One region of the Geodermatophilus sp. SYSU D00815 genome, then DNA from elsewhere that is predicted to be linked to it. Evidence: riboswitches for the same ligand, from Rfam matches in the RefSeq annotation. Region 1 holds a riboswitch; each other region holds the start of a gene.
The links. Region 1 has a riboswitch for cyclic di-AMP ahead of ACI78S_RS01850 (peptidoglycan DD-metalloendopeptidase family protein). Riboswitches for the same ligand answer to the same signal wherever they lie in the genome.

Region 1 (3,267 bases):
ACAGGTGGTGTTCTGGATGGGATCGGGGGCTCTCCTCGCCGCTCTGGTCGTGCTGTGGTTCGTCGTGCTGGTGCCGATGGTGGTCACCCGCGGCGACTCGCACGCCGACCAGGGGACGACGGCGTCGACCGGCCGGACGCTGAAGCGCCGGCGCAGCGTGGACCCCGTGGTCGCGGCCGACACCGAGCGGGTGGCCATCGACCGGGAGGCGCTGCGCACCAGCGGCGAGCTCAAGGTCGACGTGCACAAGCTGCGCCGGCGGACCCTCGGCTCCCTCGTCGTGCTGGCGGTGCTGGCGCTCGCCGGGGCGCTGCTGGTCAACCCCTGGGTGTGGCCGGCGCAGGCGCTGCTCGACCTCGCCGTCGTCGGTTACGTGCTGGTGCTGCGGCGGGTCGCCCGCCGCGAGCGGCTGGCCGCCCGCCGGGCAGCCCGCCAGGCCGCCCGGGAGGCGTTCCTCGGCTCCACCGCCCGCCCCGCGCCCGCGCGGCGGCCGGCGCCCGAGCGCCGGCCGGCCCCGGTCGCCGCGGTGGCCGGGCACCGGACGGAGGCGCAGGAGGCGCTGCCCTCCCTGCCGCACCCCAGCCTCCCGCTGGCCCCGGTGCACCCGCTGCGGCCCGGCCGGGTCGTGGCCGCCCGCACCGCGGCCCCGGCCGGCTGGCAGAACAGCGCGGTCGTGGGCCTGGACGACGACGACATCGGCTTCGCCGACATCGACGAGTACCGCCCGGCCCGGGTCGTCAACGGCTGAGGCGACGCTCCGGCGCCGCCCCGGTCGCGGCGCCGGAGTCCTCGGCCGGTACTCTGTTCGTCCGAGGGGCTGTGGCGCAGTCCGGTAGCGCACCTCGTTCGCATCGAGGGGGTCAGGGGTTCAAATCCCCTCAGCTCCACCCTTCCGCCGACGCCGTCGGGGCACCCGCCCCGGCGGCGTCGTCGCGTTCCGGGCCCGTCGCCCCCGGACGCGACCTCCTCCCGCCGCGGGGGACCGTGGTCCGGGCGAACCCGTGGGGCCTGTGGGGCGCGAGCAGCCGGTTCGTGACCTGCCCGTGATCTCGGGTAGCCTTCCCGGCGGTCCGGCCGCAGCACGCCTCGGCACCCCGTCGGGGCACCGGCCGGCCCCGCCGAACCGGCCCTCGGGTCGGACCGGGGACCCATGGATCCCCTGGGGTGAATCCTGCGCGCACGGGGGCGCGCGGGTAGGGCGTCTTCCCGCCCGAACCCGTCAGCTAACCCGGTAGGCGGCGAGGAAGAAGGAGCCCGCCGGACTTGGCGACCCCGCAGTACCCGCACCGACCTGCCCCGAACACCGAGAAGCGCCGCTCCCGGACCCAGCAGTCCGGGGTCGTGGCCGTCGCCGTGAGCCTCGCCGTCCTGCTGTCGGGCGGACCGGCGCAGGCCGCGCCCGCCGACGACGCGCGCGCCGCAGCGGCCGAGGTGGCCCGGCTGACGACGCTGGTCGCCGCCGCCGAGACGGAGCTGCAGCGGCTCACGGTCGAGGCCGAGGCCGCCTCCGACGCCAGCCTGCAGGCCCAGGCCGCGCTCACCGAGGCGCAGGCCGCCGCCGAGGCGGCCGCCGCCGAGCTCGCCGCGGCCAGCGCCGACGTGACCGAGACCCGCGACGACGTCGCCGAGCTGGGCCGGCGCAGCTACATGGGTGACTCGGCGCTCGGCTCCGCCGCGGCCTTCCTCGGCGAGGGCGGCCCCGGGGAGGTGCTCCAGCGCGCGGTCACCCTCGACCTGCTCAGCGACGAGCGCGCCGCCACCCTGGCCCGGTACGAGGCCGTCGAGGACCGGCAGGAGCAGGCCGACCGAGCCGCGCGCGAGGCCGTGGCGCAGCGGGACGCCGTGGCCCGCGACGCGGCGAGCGCCGAGCAGGAGGCGCTGGGCCGGCTGGCCGAGGCCCAGCGGTCCTACGACGAGGCGCAGGCCGAGAAGGCCGCGCACGAGGCCGACCTGCGGGAGGCCGAGATCGCGCTGCTGGCCGCCACGGGCTCCCGCGACCCGGACGCCGCCTACCAGCAGCAGCAGGAGGCCGAGGCCGAGCAGGCCGAGGCCGCCGCGCAGTCGGTCGCGGCCGCGGCCGCCGGTGGCGGTGCCGTGCCGCCGACGGTCGGGCGGGTGACCTCCTGCTACGGCGCGCGCTGGGGCTCCATGCACTACGGCGTCGACATCGCCGCCCCGATCGGCACCCCCGTGTACGCGCCGGAGGGTGGCACCGTGCTGCACGCGGGGGCCGCCAACGGCTTCGGCCAGGCCGTCTACGTCCAGCACGGCGACGGCTCGATCACCCTCTACGGCCACGTCAACCGGTTCTTCGTCAGCGCCGGGCAGGTGGTGTCGGCCGGCACCCAGATCGCCGAGGTGGGCAACAAGGGCCAGTCGACCGGGCCGCACCTGCACTTCGAGGTGCACAACGGCGGGCTCTACGCCGACCGGCAGAACCCGGTGCCGTGGCTGACCGCGCGGGGGATCTCGCTGGGCGGGTGCTGAGGCGCTAGACCGCGCCGCGGAAGTCGGGTGCCCGCTTCTCGAGGAAGGCCCGCACGCCCTCCCGGCCCTCCGGGTCGGCCGCGGACTCGGCGATCAGCCGCGCCTCCTCGTCGAGCTGCTCGTCGAGGGTGCGGACGGCGGCCTGCCGCACCAGCGAGCGGGTGCGGACCATGGCCCGCACCGGGCCCGCGGCCACGCGGTGCGCCAGGGCGATCGCCTCGGCGTGCAGGTCCTCGTCCTCGACCAGGCGGCTGACCAGGCCGAAGGTGTGCGCCTCGGCGGCGCTGAGCGCGCCGTCGGTGAGCAGCAGGTCCAGCGCCAGCGGGGCGCCGAGGGCGCGGGTCAGCGCCCACGAGGAGCCGCCGTCGGGGGAGAACCCGATGCCGAGGTAGGCGGGCCGGATCTTGACCGAGCGGCCGCAGACCACGATGTCGCAGGCCCCGATCAGGCCCACCGCGGCGCCGGCGACGGAGCCCTGCGCCCCGGCCAGGACGGGCACCGGGCAGCGCAGGAGCAGGCGGACGACCTCGTGCCAGTCGTGCGCCAGCTGCCCGACCTGGGCGCCGGGGTCCTCGGCGGCGGAGAAGTAGGAGATGTCGCCGCCGACGCTGAACCGCGGCCCGTTGGCCAGCAGCAGCACCGCCCGCGTCGGCTCCGGCCGGTCGCGCAGCGCGGCGGCGAGCTGCCGGGCCAGCGCCGGGTCGAGGGCGTTCCCCGACTCGGGGCGGTCCAGCGTGATCCGCCAGACGTCGCCGTCGACCTGAGTGAGCACCCGGGGCC
Region 2 (3,267 bases), on a different contig from region 1:
CAGCCGGCGAGCGCCCGGTCGAGCAGCTCGCCGTACCAGCGGTTGGCGTCGGCGAGGGCGCTGCGCCCGGCGTCGGTGAGCACGAGGACGCTGGCCCGGCCGTCGGACGGGTCGGCCCGCCGCTCGACCAGCCCGTTGCCCACGAGCTGGGCGACGGCGCGGCTGACCGTCGAGGGGTCGAGCGCGGTCCGGGCGGCGAGCTCGCGGGCGTGGCAGCCGTCGGCGAACTCGTCGACGTGGGTGAGGATCGGCAGCAGCCCGGCCGGCAGGACGCTGCCGGCGCCGGGGCGCCGCTGCTTCATCAGGCGGGTGACGCGCAGCAGGTCGCGCAACCCGAGCGCCAGGCCGCGCGTGTCCGCGTCCACGACCGTCCCCCTCCGCAGAATGGTTGCGTCATGCAATCTGTACCGTAAGTGCGCGTTGCGCAAGTTTTCCCATTGAGAAGTGAGTCACCGCGCCGTAGCGTCGGGCGGGTGGAGGACGTCACCACGGGGCTGCGGGAGCGCAAGAAGGCGGCGACCCGCCAGGCGCTGCACGAGGCGGCGCTGCGGCTGACCGCCGAGCACGGGCCGGAGGCGGTGACCGTGGAGGCCATCGCCGACGCCGCCGGCGTCTCCCGGCGGACGTTCTCGAACTACTTCTCCGGCAAGGAGGAGGCGCTCTTCCACGGCGACGCCGAGCGGCTGCGCCGGCTGCTGGAGCTCGTGCGCGCGCAGCCCGCCGACGAGCTGCCGTGGACGGCGCTCACCCGCGCCGCGGTGCGGCTGACCGCCGAGGCCGACCCCGACCCGGCCTGGCTGGCGCTGCGCCGGCGGGTGCGCCGCTCCCCCGGCCTCGTGCCGCACCAGGTGGCCGCGTACACCGCCATCGAGGACGAGCTGGCCGCCGAGGTCTCCGGGCGCCTGACCGGCCCCGACGCCGCGCTGCGGGGCCGCGTGCTGGCGGCCACCTTCCTGACCACGGTGCGCGTCGCGACCGCGCACTGGCTCGACGCGCCGGACGGTCCGCTGCCCGACGCGGTGCGCGCGGTGCTCGCGCTGGCGACGCCGGCCGACCAGCAGGTGCCGACCCCGAGCGCCTGAGCCGGCCGGGTCCGCGGCCCGCCGGCGTCGGAGCGCACGGTGCGGTCCCGAGAAATTTTCTCGGCGCCCGCGTGTCCCCGGCCCTGCGGCCTTGACCAGTACGGGGACCGGATCCCCGGCGGGCGGCACCGGACGGATCCGCCCGGATCGCGTCCCCCTCCGATTGTCGCTCACCGGGGACGGTCCTACGGTCGGTGCGTCCGGCCGGTCGTCTCGTCCCCGCCGGGGAGCCCGACCGGATGCCGCCGAATCGTGCCCGCCGCGGTGGGCCCGAACCGGGGACCCGTGTCCTCAGTGGGGTGAGTCCCGCCGGCCGAGCCTGGCTCGGACCGGCGGGTAGGGCGCCTCCCCGCCCGAACCCGTCAGCTAACCCGGTAGGCGACCACGGGAGAACGGAGAACCCACCGCACGGTGCGCCCACGGGCCCTTCCCGCGCCCGCGAGCAACCGCCGCCGGCAGTGCCGCGGCGTCTCGCTGCGCACCTGAGCCGGCACAGCGACCGCACCGCACCCGTGGCTGGGACCCACCCAGCGTCGTACCGGACCGCGCGCCGCCCGTGGGGGCGGTGGGCGCGCCGGTGGGTGTCGTGCGCCCGGGAGCTGGACCGGCCGTCACCAGCCTTCGCGCGAAGGCGCACACCCGCACGCGTCGCCCCGAGGTCCGCGCCGACGGGCGACCGGCGACCCTCACCAGGAGCACACCTCCATGGACATCAGGACCGATCACCTCAGCCCCCGATCCCGCCGCGAGACCGGGAGGCTCCCCGCCGTCCGGCGCCGGGCGCTGCGGAGCCTCCTCGCCTGCACCCTGGCCCTCGCCTTCACCATGGCAGGGCAGTCGGTCGCCCAGGCCGACCGTCACCGGGGCGACCGGGGAGGCGACGGCCAGTGGGGCGGCCGGTCGGGAGGCTGGTCGCAGGAGGCCACCCCTGCTCCGGCCCCGGCCCCGGCGCCGCCGCCCGCGGCCGCGCCGGCTGCGGTCGCTGCAACCGGCCTCTCCGGCGCGCCGACCGCCAGCTCCACCGCCTACAGCGCCTGGGCTCCCCACGTCCGGCCGGTGGTCGCCGAGGTCGCCCAGCAGCACGGGGTGACGACCGTGCTCACCCGCCCCGGCCACTCCCCCACCCAGCAGCTCGCGGCCGACTTCATGGTCTACGGCGACCGGGCCAAGGGTGACGCGGTGGCCGCCTACGTGATCGCCAACGCGGCCCGGATGAAGGTCGAGTACGTGATCTGGCAGCAGCGGATCCACGTCGTCGGTGGCTCCGGGTGGCGGGCCATGGCAGACCGAGGCTCCCCCACCGCCAACCACATGGACCACGTGCACGTGGCCTTCCGGCGCTGATCTGCCCGGAGGCCGGCATCCCCGAGAGGGAGGAGGACCACACGGCCCCGGCGCGGGGACTTCACGACCACGCCGGGGCCGGTTCGCGCACCCCTGTGCCCCGGACGGGAGGGGCCGAAACCCGCGCGCCCGACGTCTGGCGGGCGGGGCGCACCCGAGAGCACGCCCCGGGGCCCCGCCCGCCGACAGCATGCGGCGTGCGGAACGGTTCCGCAACAGATGTCTAGGACGTCTGCCGCGCCGCCGTGAGCTCCCGGACCTCGGCGTACCGCTCGCGCACGAACGGCACCGGATCGGACTCGTGCACCTCGGTGCCCGGCGCCGGCCACTGCGGCGGGGTGCTCCCGCCGGCCAGCACCCAGGCCGCCTGCCGCGCCGCGCCGTCGGCGACGTACTCCGACGCCGGGGGCACGAGCACCGGCACGCCCAGGACGGCGGGGGCGATCCGGCGCACCGCCTCCGACTGCGCGCCACCGCCGATGAGGAACACCCGGCGCACCGGCGTGCCGCCGGCGGCGACGGCGTCCAGCCCGTCGGCGAGCCCGCAGAGCAACCCCTCGACCGCGGCCCGCGCCAGGTGCGCGCGGTCGGCGGTCGCCTGGGTCAGCCCGTGCAGCGCGCCGGTGGCGTCGGGCCGGTTCGGCGTCCGCTCCCCCTCCAGGTAGGGCACGAGCACGAGCCCGCCCGCGCCGGGCGGCGCCGACAGCGCCAGCCGGGACAGCTCGGCGTGGTCGACACCGAGCAGGCGGGCGGTGGCGTCGAGGACCTGGGCGGCGTTGAGCGTGGCGATCAGCGGCAGGAAGTGGCCGGTGGCGTCGGCGAACCCGGCCACCGTGCCGCT
Region 3 (3,267 bases), on a different contig from region 1:
GCGGCCGCCGACGTCGTGCTGTCCGCAGGCACCGCAGCCCGGTCGGCCGCCGCGACCTCCTCGCCGTCCGTGGTCGGGGACGGGGCCGCCGACGGCGTCGCGGGCGAGAGCCGGGCCCCGGTCGCGGCCGACGCCGCGGTCACCTCGGCACCGGGCACCGCCGACTGCGGCAGCGCGAGCAGCGCGGCCGCCGTCAGCCCAGCCGTCAGCACGGCTGAGGTCCCGCGCGCCCGCCGACCGCTCACCAGGTGTCCCCCTCGGTCCCGCGTCCTCCGGTGGCCGTGTCCAGACAACCTGGGGAGGGCGCCGGCCGGAAGTGCCCGATCCGGGGGGTGTCGGGCCGGTCGGGGAGGGTCCAACGGCCGTGTCCGCCGCCCCGGTGCGGCCCTACGGTGGCGGCCTCACCCCGCCGGAGGTCCTCATGGACACGCCGTACCAGGCCGCCCCCGACGTCCACGTCTTCCCCGCGAACGTGACGCTGCCGGGCACGGGCGTGCTGCCGGTCAACGCGTTCCTGCTCATGGCCGAGGAGCCGGTCCTGGTCGACAGCGGGCTCGCCGTCGACGGCGACGACTTCGTCGCCGCGCTGAGCTCGGTGATCGACCCCCGCGACCTGCGGTGGGTGTGGCTCACCCACGACGACGCCGACCACACCGGCAACCTCCAGCGGGTCATGGAGCTGGCCCCGCGGGCGCGGCTGGTCACCCACGGGTTCGCCGCGCTGCGGATGTCGACGTGGTGGCCGGTGCCGATGGACCGCGTGCACGCCGTGCGCCCCGGCGACGCGATCGCCGTCGGGGACCGCACGCTCACCGCCGTCACGCCGCCGCTGTTCGACAACCCCATGTCGATCGGGGTGCTCGACGGGGCGACCGGCGCGCTGTTCAGCGTCGACGCGTTCGGCGCGATCCTCCCCGAGCCGACGCAGCACGCCTCCGACGTGCCGCCCGAGGCGCTGGCCGGCGGCATGCTCGGCTGGGCGACCTCGGACTCCCCGTGGGCGCACCTGGTCGACCGGGCGCGCTTCGGCGAGGTCCTGCGCCGGGTGCACGACCTGCAGCCGACCCGGATCCTCTCCGCCCACCTGCCGGCGGCCGGCGGGACGTCCCTGGACGAGTTCCTGGCGATCCTGGCGCGGGTCCCGGACGCCGAGCCGGACGTGCCGCCCGACCACGAGCAGTTCACGCAGATGATCGAGGCGATGAACCGGCTGCAGCGGCAGGGCGTGCCGGTGCCCGCGCCGGCCGGTTGACCACCGGCGGGCGGCCCGCTGCGGGAGCGGGCCACCCGCCGACGACTCCTCGGGCGGCTCAGACGACCCGGCGGGCGGAGTTGTAGCTCGGCATGGAGTCCACGTCCACCACGCTCACCGGCTTGCCGTAGGTGGACGAGTGCACCATCTGGCCGTTGCCGATGTAGATGCCGACGTGGCTGACCGAGCTGTAGAAGAACACCAGGTCACCGGGCTGCAGGCTGCCCCGGTCGACCGGCGTGCCCATCGTCGACAGGGTGCGCGAGGAGTGCGGCAGCGACACCCCGGCCGCCTCGTAGGCGTACTGGACCAGGCCCGAGCAGTCGAACGAGCTCGGCCCGGCGCCGCCCCAGGCGTAGGGCTTGCCCTGCTGGGCCAGGGCGGTGTCGACCGCCGTCTGCGCGGCGGAGTTGGGTGCGGCGACCGCGGCCGCGGTGAGGGCGGGTGCGGCGGGGGCCGCGGCGTTGGCCGAGGCCACCCCCGGGGTGACGACGATCCCGGCGGCCGCGGCGACGGCGAGGGCGGGACCGGTGAGGCGGCGTGCGAGGGACGTGCGTGCAGTCGTCATCGACGACGGGTTCTCCTTGTTCTCCGTGGCCGCCTACCGGGTTAGCTGACGGGTTCGGGCGGGAGAACCTGCCCGGCGCGACGGCGTCGTCGCGCTTCACCCCAGGACTGCGGTGGGTCCCCGGCCCGGGCGCCGGCGGTGCCGGCCGCCCGGTTCGGCGGCGTCCGGCGGGTGTCCCCAGGGGGTCGGGGACGGGTGCGGCCCGACGGACGCGAGAACGCTAGGAAGATCGCCGACGACGTCGCAAAGCGACGCCTCCGCCGCGGCGCGCCTCCCTCTGCCACCCGACACGCCCGCGCGACCTGCGCCGACGCGGAAAGCCCCGCCGCTGTGCCCGAGCAAAACCGCAGGTCGGGCGAATTGGGTGATCGTCCGCGTGGCCGCACGCGCCGTAGGCGGCCGCTGCCGCAGCGGCACGGTTTCGCCGGCCACCCTCCGGGCACCGAACCCGCCATGACCCAGGGACCGCAGGGTGGCACCCGCGACGACCAGGAGCAGGTGACCGCCGCACCCGAGCAGTCGCCGCGCGCCGCGCAGGGCCCGATGTCGGACGACGTGACGCAGGTGCCGGGCGACCGGGACGTCGAGGAGGGGGCCGACGCCAAGGCGCCCGGCATCTCCGACGCCACCGGCCCGACCGGCTAGCGCCGCCGTCCTCCGACGGCGGGCGTCAGGCCGGCACCTGCTCGTCGAGCCAGTCGAGGACCCGCTCGCCGCGCAGCCCGGTCGCGGCCGGCTCGCAGTGCGCGTCGGCGCCCTCGGCGGCGGTGAACGGCTGCAGCTGCGCGCCCGCGCCCACCCCGCGCACCATCCGCGCCGACTGGCCGGGCCAGAACTGCTCGTGCTCCGGGTCGGTCACCAGCAGCGGGCACTCGATGGCCGCCAGCTGCTCGTCGGTGAGCGCGTACTGCCGCATCGCGGTGAAGAAGTCGAACACCGACGTCACGCCGTAGGGCCGCATCCGCCACTGCAGCGTGGCCCGCGTGCCGCCGGACAGCCTGAGCCCCAGCTCCATCTCCCTGTCGAACTTCTCGCGGTCCCCGGCGTCGAGCAGCTTCACCAGGAAGTGCGGCAGCTGCGCGGCTGAGTACGTCGAGACATCGACGACGCCGGGGTCGGCCACCGCGGCGGCGACCCGGTGCTCGTAGGCCACCGCGCGCGGCACCCAGTAGCCGCCCTGGCTGATCCCCACGACCGCGATCCGGGCGGGGTCGACCTCCGGCCGCCCGACCAGCCAGTCCACGACCGGCGTGAGCACGCGCTCCCAGTCGGGCCGGAACGGCAGGCCCTGCCGGACCAGCGCCGCGTTCTGCCCCGGGCCGTCGTAGGTGAGCACGTTCCACCCGCGCGCCAGCGCGTCGGCCGCGCACCGCGACCACGCGCCGACCACCGACCCGTCGCTGCCGTTGGTGTAGACCAGGGTGCGGCGGGGCCCGCCGGCCGGCCC
Region 4 (3,267 bases), on a different contig from region 1:
CTCGTAGACGACGCCGCCGGCCAGCGGCCGGCCGGTCCACGCGCCGTCGCCCCACGAGTACGCGGCCGGGTCGAACCGGCGGGAGAGCCCGTGCACGCCCTCGGGCTGGCGCCGCGACCGGGGGTCGGGCCGGGGGGTGTCGTCGTCGTCCAGCAGGAACCCGTAGTCCGCCTCCGGGCCCGCCTCGACCTCGGCCCGCCACCAGCCGTCGTCGTCCCGGGTCATGTCGTGGACGGCGCCGTCGACCTGCAGGCGCACGCGCTGGGGGAGCGGCGCCCAGACGGAGAACTCGACGGGTGCGGACATCGCGGAGGGCCTCCGAGGGGGCGGTGGGACGGGATCGGGCCGATCATGCCCGCGCCGGGGCGGCCCAACCGCGGCGCCCGGGAGAGTTCTGACCGCGCGACCTCGCCTCCGGCGTCCCCGTGCCGGGACGCCGGGTGCCCGGCCGGCGGGAACCGGCCGGGCACCCGGACGCGGCCGCCTCAGACGTGGAGGCGCTGCCCGACGTAGATCCGGTGCGGGTCGGGGACGGAGGCCTTGTTCTGGGCCCAGAGCTGGCGCCAGCTCATGCCGTGCCTGGCCGCGATCTTCCCGAGCGTGTCACCCGCACGCACCACGTACGAGCCGCCGGACGACGACCCCTGCGACGAGCCCGAGGACGCCGACGACCCCGCCGCCGCCGCGCTGGACGCCGCCGGGGTCGAGCCGCTGCGCAGGTACTTGCCGCAGGTGGGCCAGGCGCCGATCCCCTGGCCGACGAGCACCTTCTCGGCCACCGCGATCTGCTCCGCGGGTGTGGCCAGGTCGGCCCGGGGGGCGTACTGCCCGCCCCCGTACCCCTCCCAGGTGGCCTGGGCGAACTGCAGGCCGCCGTAGTAGCCGTTGCCGGTGTTGATGTGCCAGTTCCCCCCGGACTCGCACTGCGCGACGCCGCTCCAGTCGTGCGTCGCGGCCGACGCCGGCGCGGCGAGGGCGATGCTCCCCACCGCGGTGCCCAGGGCCAGCGCACCACCGCACAGCAGGCGGCGGACACGGCGGTGCCGGGGCAGGACGTGCTGGGACATGTTTCCTCCGATCCCCGCCGACGAGGTGAGCTGTCGGGTTCGGGCGATCGGTGTGCCCGGCCGCGCGCGGCGGCTTCACCCCCAGACGTCGCTGCGGACGTCGAACGTGGTTCCCCCGCCCCCGTCCGTGGGCTGTTCCGAGGGACAGGCGACCGGTGGACGGGGTTGGGCGGGCCGGCGCCTGGAGCCCGGCCGAGGGAGGCCCGGGCACGCGGCGAACCGTAGGGAGCCCGCCGGGGTGGCGGCCTCCCGGACCCGCCGGTTCCCGGGAGTGTCGTCGGCGTGTCGGCGACGCGCCAGGCGCGGAGCAGCGATCCGCACCGGGCACGTCACCCTGGGTCGCGGGTGAGCAGGGCCACGGGAAGACGGGTGAGGGCCTCGCGGACCGGCGCCCCGGCGGCGTCGGAGACCACCCGGGTACCGGTGAGCAGGTCGCGCCAGGCGCCGGTGGGCAGCCGCAGCGCGGTGTCGCCCCAGCCGCCGGCCGCCTCCAGCCCCACCGGCAGGCGGGTCGCCACCGTCACCGCGCCGCCGCGGTCGAAGGCGACCACGTGGTCGGCCGCCGCCCCGGTCGCCGCGACCGGCTCGTAACCGGCGAACCACCCGGGGGAGTCCCGACGGGCGCGGAGGGTGCGGGAGACCACCAGCAGCTTGGCCGCGCCGGCGTCGTCCACGGCCGGCACCTCGCCGCCGTCCAGCGCGGCCAGCAGCTGCCGGCGCCGGTCGTAGTCGACCGGGCGACGGTTGTCGGGGTCGACCAGCGAGAGGTCCCACAGCTCGGTGCCCTGGTAGACGTCGGGGACGCCGGGCATGGTCAGCTGCAGCAGCTTCTGCGCCAGGGAGTTCGACCGGCCGTAGGGGGTGATCCGGGCGACGAAGGCCTCGATCTCGCGGTGCGTGCCCTCGTCGTCGAAGGCCGCGTCGACCAGCGCGTGCAGCTGCTCCTCGAACGCCTGCACCGGGTTGGTCCACGTCGTCGACGTGCCGGCCTCGCGGGCCGCCTTCTCGACGTAGGCGTGCGCCCGGTCCCGCGACAGCGGCCAGGCGCCCACCAGGTTCTGCCACACCAGGTGCGCCAGCGCCCGGTCGGCGAGCGGGTGCCGGGCCAGCAGGCCCCGCACCAGCTGCGCCCACTCGGTCGGGATCTCGGCGAGCACGGCCAGCCGCGCGCGGACGTCCTCGCTGCGCTTGGTGTCGTGCGTCGACAGCGTGGTCATCGACGCCGGCCGGCGCGCCAGCCGCCGCTGCTGCGCCTCGTGGAACTCCGCCACGGTGCTGCCGAACCGCGCGGGGTCGCCGCCGACCTCGTTGAGCGCCACGAACCGCGCCCACCGGTAGTAGGCGGAGTCCTCCACGCCCTTGGCCATGACCGGTCCGCTGGTCTGCTCGAACCGGGTGGCAGCCTCGGTGCCGGCCTGGGACAGCACCGGGTGCAGCGCATCGACGGCGGCCACCAGGTCGGGCCGCCGGTCGCGCACCGCGGCCACGGTGGTGTCGAGGTGCTCCCGGCCGTCGGGCAGGTAGCTGCGGTAGACCGGGAACGACGCCAGCAGCTCGGCGAGCGCCTCGCGGACCTGGGCGCCGTCCACGCCCGCCAGGTCGCCGACCACCCGCTGGAGGCGGGCGACCTCCGAGCCGAGCATGCCGTCGGTGACCTCGCGCTTGCAGTCGTGCACCAGCCGCGCGTAGTCGACCGGGTGCCCGGCCAGCTCGGTGTCCAGGGCGGTCAGCGCGGCCTCGCCGGCCGGGTCGACCAGGACGTCGTCCACCTCGGCGAGCGCGTCGTAGCCGGTCGTGCCGGCCGTCGCCCAGCTCTCCGGGAGGTCCTCGCCGGGCTCGAGGATCTTCTCGACGACGGTCCAGCGCCCGTCCGACGCCGCGGCGAGGCGGTCGAGGTAGCCCTTGGGGTCGGCCAGGCCGTCGGGGTGGTCGATGCGCAGCCCGTCGACCTTGCCCTCCCGGACGAAGCGCAGCACGAGCTCGTGCGTCGCGTCGAAGATCTCCGGGTCCTCCACCCGGAGGCCGGCGAGGGTGTTGATCGCGAAGAACCGGCGGTAGTTGAGGTCGTCGTCGGCGCGGCGCCAGTCGACCAGCTCGTAGTGCTGGCGGGCGTGCACCTCCTGCGGCGTGCCGCTGCCGGTGCCCGGGGCGATCGGGAACCGGTTGTCGTAGTACCGCAGCTCCGGGCCGTCGGGGGTGT

Region 2: another riboswitch for cyclic di-AMP. It lies ahead of ACI78S_RS08310 (hypothetical protein); the one in region 1 lies ahead of ACI78S_RS01850 (peptidoglycan DD-metalloendopeptidase family protein).
Region 3: another riboswitch for cyclic di-AMP. It lies ahead of ACI78S_RS05200 (NlpC/P60 family protein); the one in region 1 lies ahead of ACI78S_RS01850 (peptidoglycan DD-metalloendopeptidase family protein).
Region 4: another riboswitch for cyclic di-AMP. It lies ahead of ACI78S_RS13540 (transglycosylase family protein); the one in region 1 lies ahead of ACI78S_RS01850 (peptidoglycan DD-metalloendopeptidase family protein).

What each region holds. Positions count from the first base shown of each region.
Region 1 covers NZ_JBJGYO010000001.1:363,567-366,833, forward strand. The annotation lists gene ACI78S_RS01840 (hypothetical protein) at 17-748, shown strand; tRNA gene ACI78S_RS01845 (tRNA-Ala) at 814-887, shown strand; cyclic di-AMP (ydaO/yuaA leader) riboswitch at 1,107-1,252, shown strand; gene ACI78S_RS01850 (peptidoglycan DD-metalloendopeptidase family protein) at 1,264-2,487, shown strand; gene ACI78S_RS01855 (enoyl-CoA hydratase/isomerase family protein) at 2,492-3,267, opposite strand, start outside.
Region 2 covers NZ_JBJGYO010000005.1:189,122-192,388, forward strand. The annotation lists gene ACI78S_RS08300 (MarR family winged helix-turn-helix transcriptional regulator) at 1-365, opposite strand, end outside; gene ACI78S_RS08305 (TetR/AcrR family transcriptional regulator) at 474-1,082, shown strand; cyclic di-AMP (ydaO/yuaA leader) riboswitch at 1,316-1,478, shown strand; gene ACI78S_RS08310 (hypothetical protein) at 1,788-2,426, shown strand; gene xylB (xylulokinase) at 2,650-3,267, opposite strand, start outside.
Region 3 covers NZ_JBJGYO010000003.1:137,048-140,314, reverse strand. The annotation lists gene ACI78S_RS05210 (lytic transglycosylase domain-containing protein) at 1-212, opposite strand, end outside; gene ACI78S_RS05205 (MBL fold metallo-hydrolase) at 365-1,252, shown strand; gene ACI78S_RS05200 (NlpC/P60 family protein) at 1,311-1,820, opposite strand; cyclic di-AMP (ydaO/yuaA leader) riboswitch at 1,856-1,945, opposite strand; gene ACI78S_RS05195 (hypothetical protein) at 2,274-2,465, shown strand; gene ACI78S_RS05190 (alpha/beta hydrolase family protein) at 2,491-3,267, opposite strand, start outside.
Region 4 covers NZ_JBJGYO010000010.1:88,630-91,896, reverse strand. The annotation lists gene treZ (malto-oligosyltrehalose trehalohydrolase) at 1-306, opposite strand, end outside; gene ACI78S_RS13540 (transglycosylase family protein) at 486-1,067, opposite strand; cyclic di-AMP (ydaO/yuaA leader) riboswitch at 1,068-1,228, opposite strand; gene treY (malto-oligosyltrehalose synthase) at 1,397-3,267, opposite strand, start outside.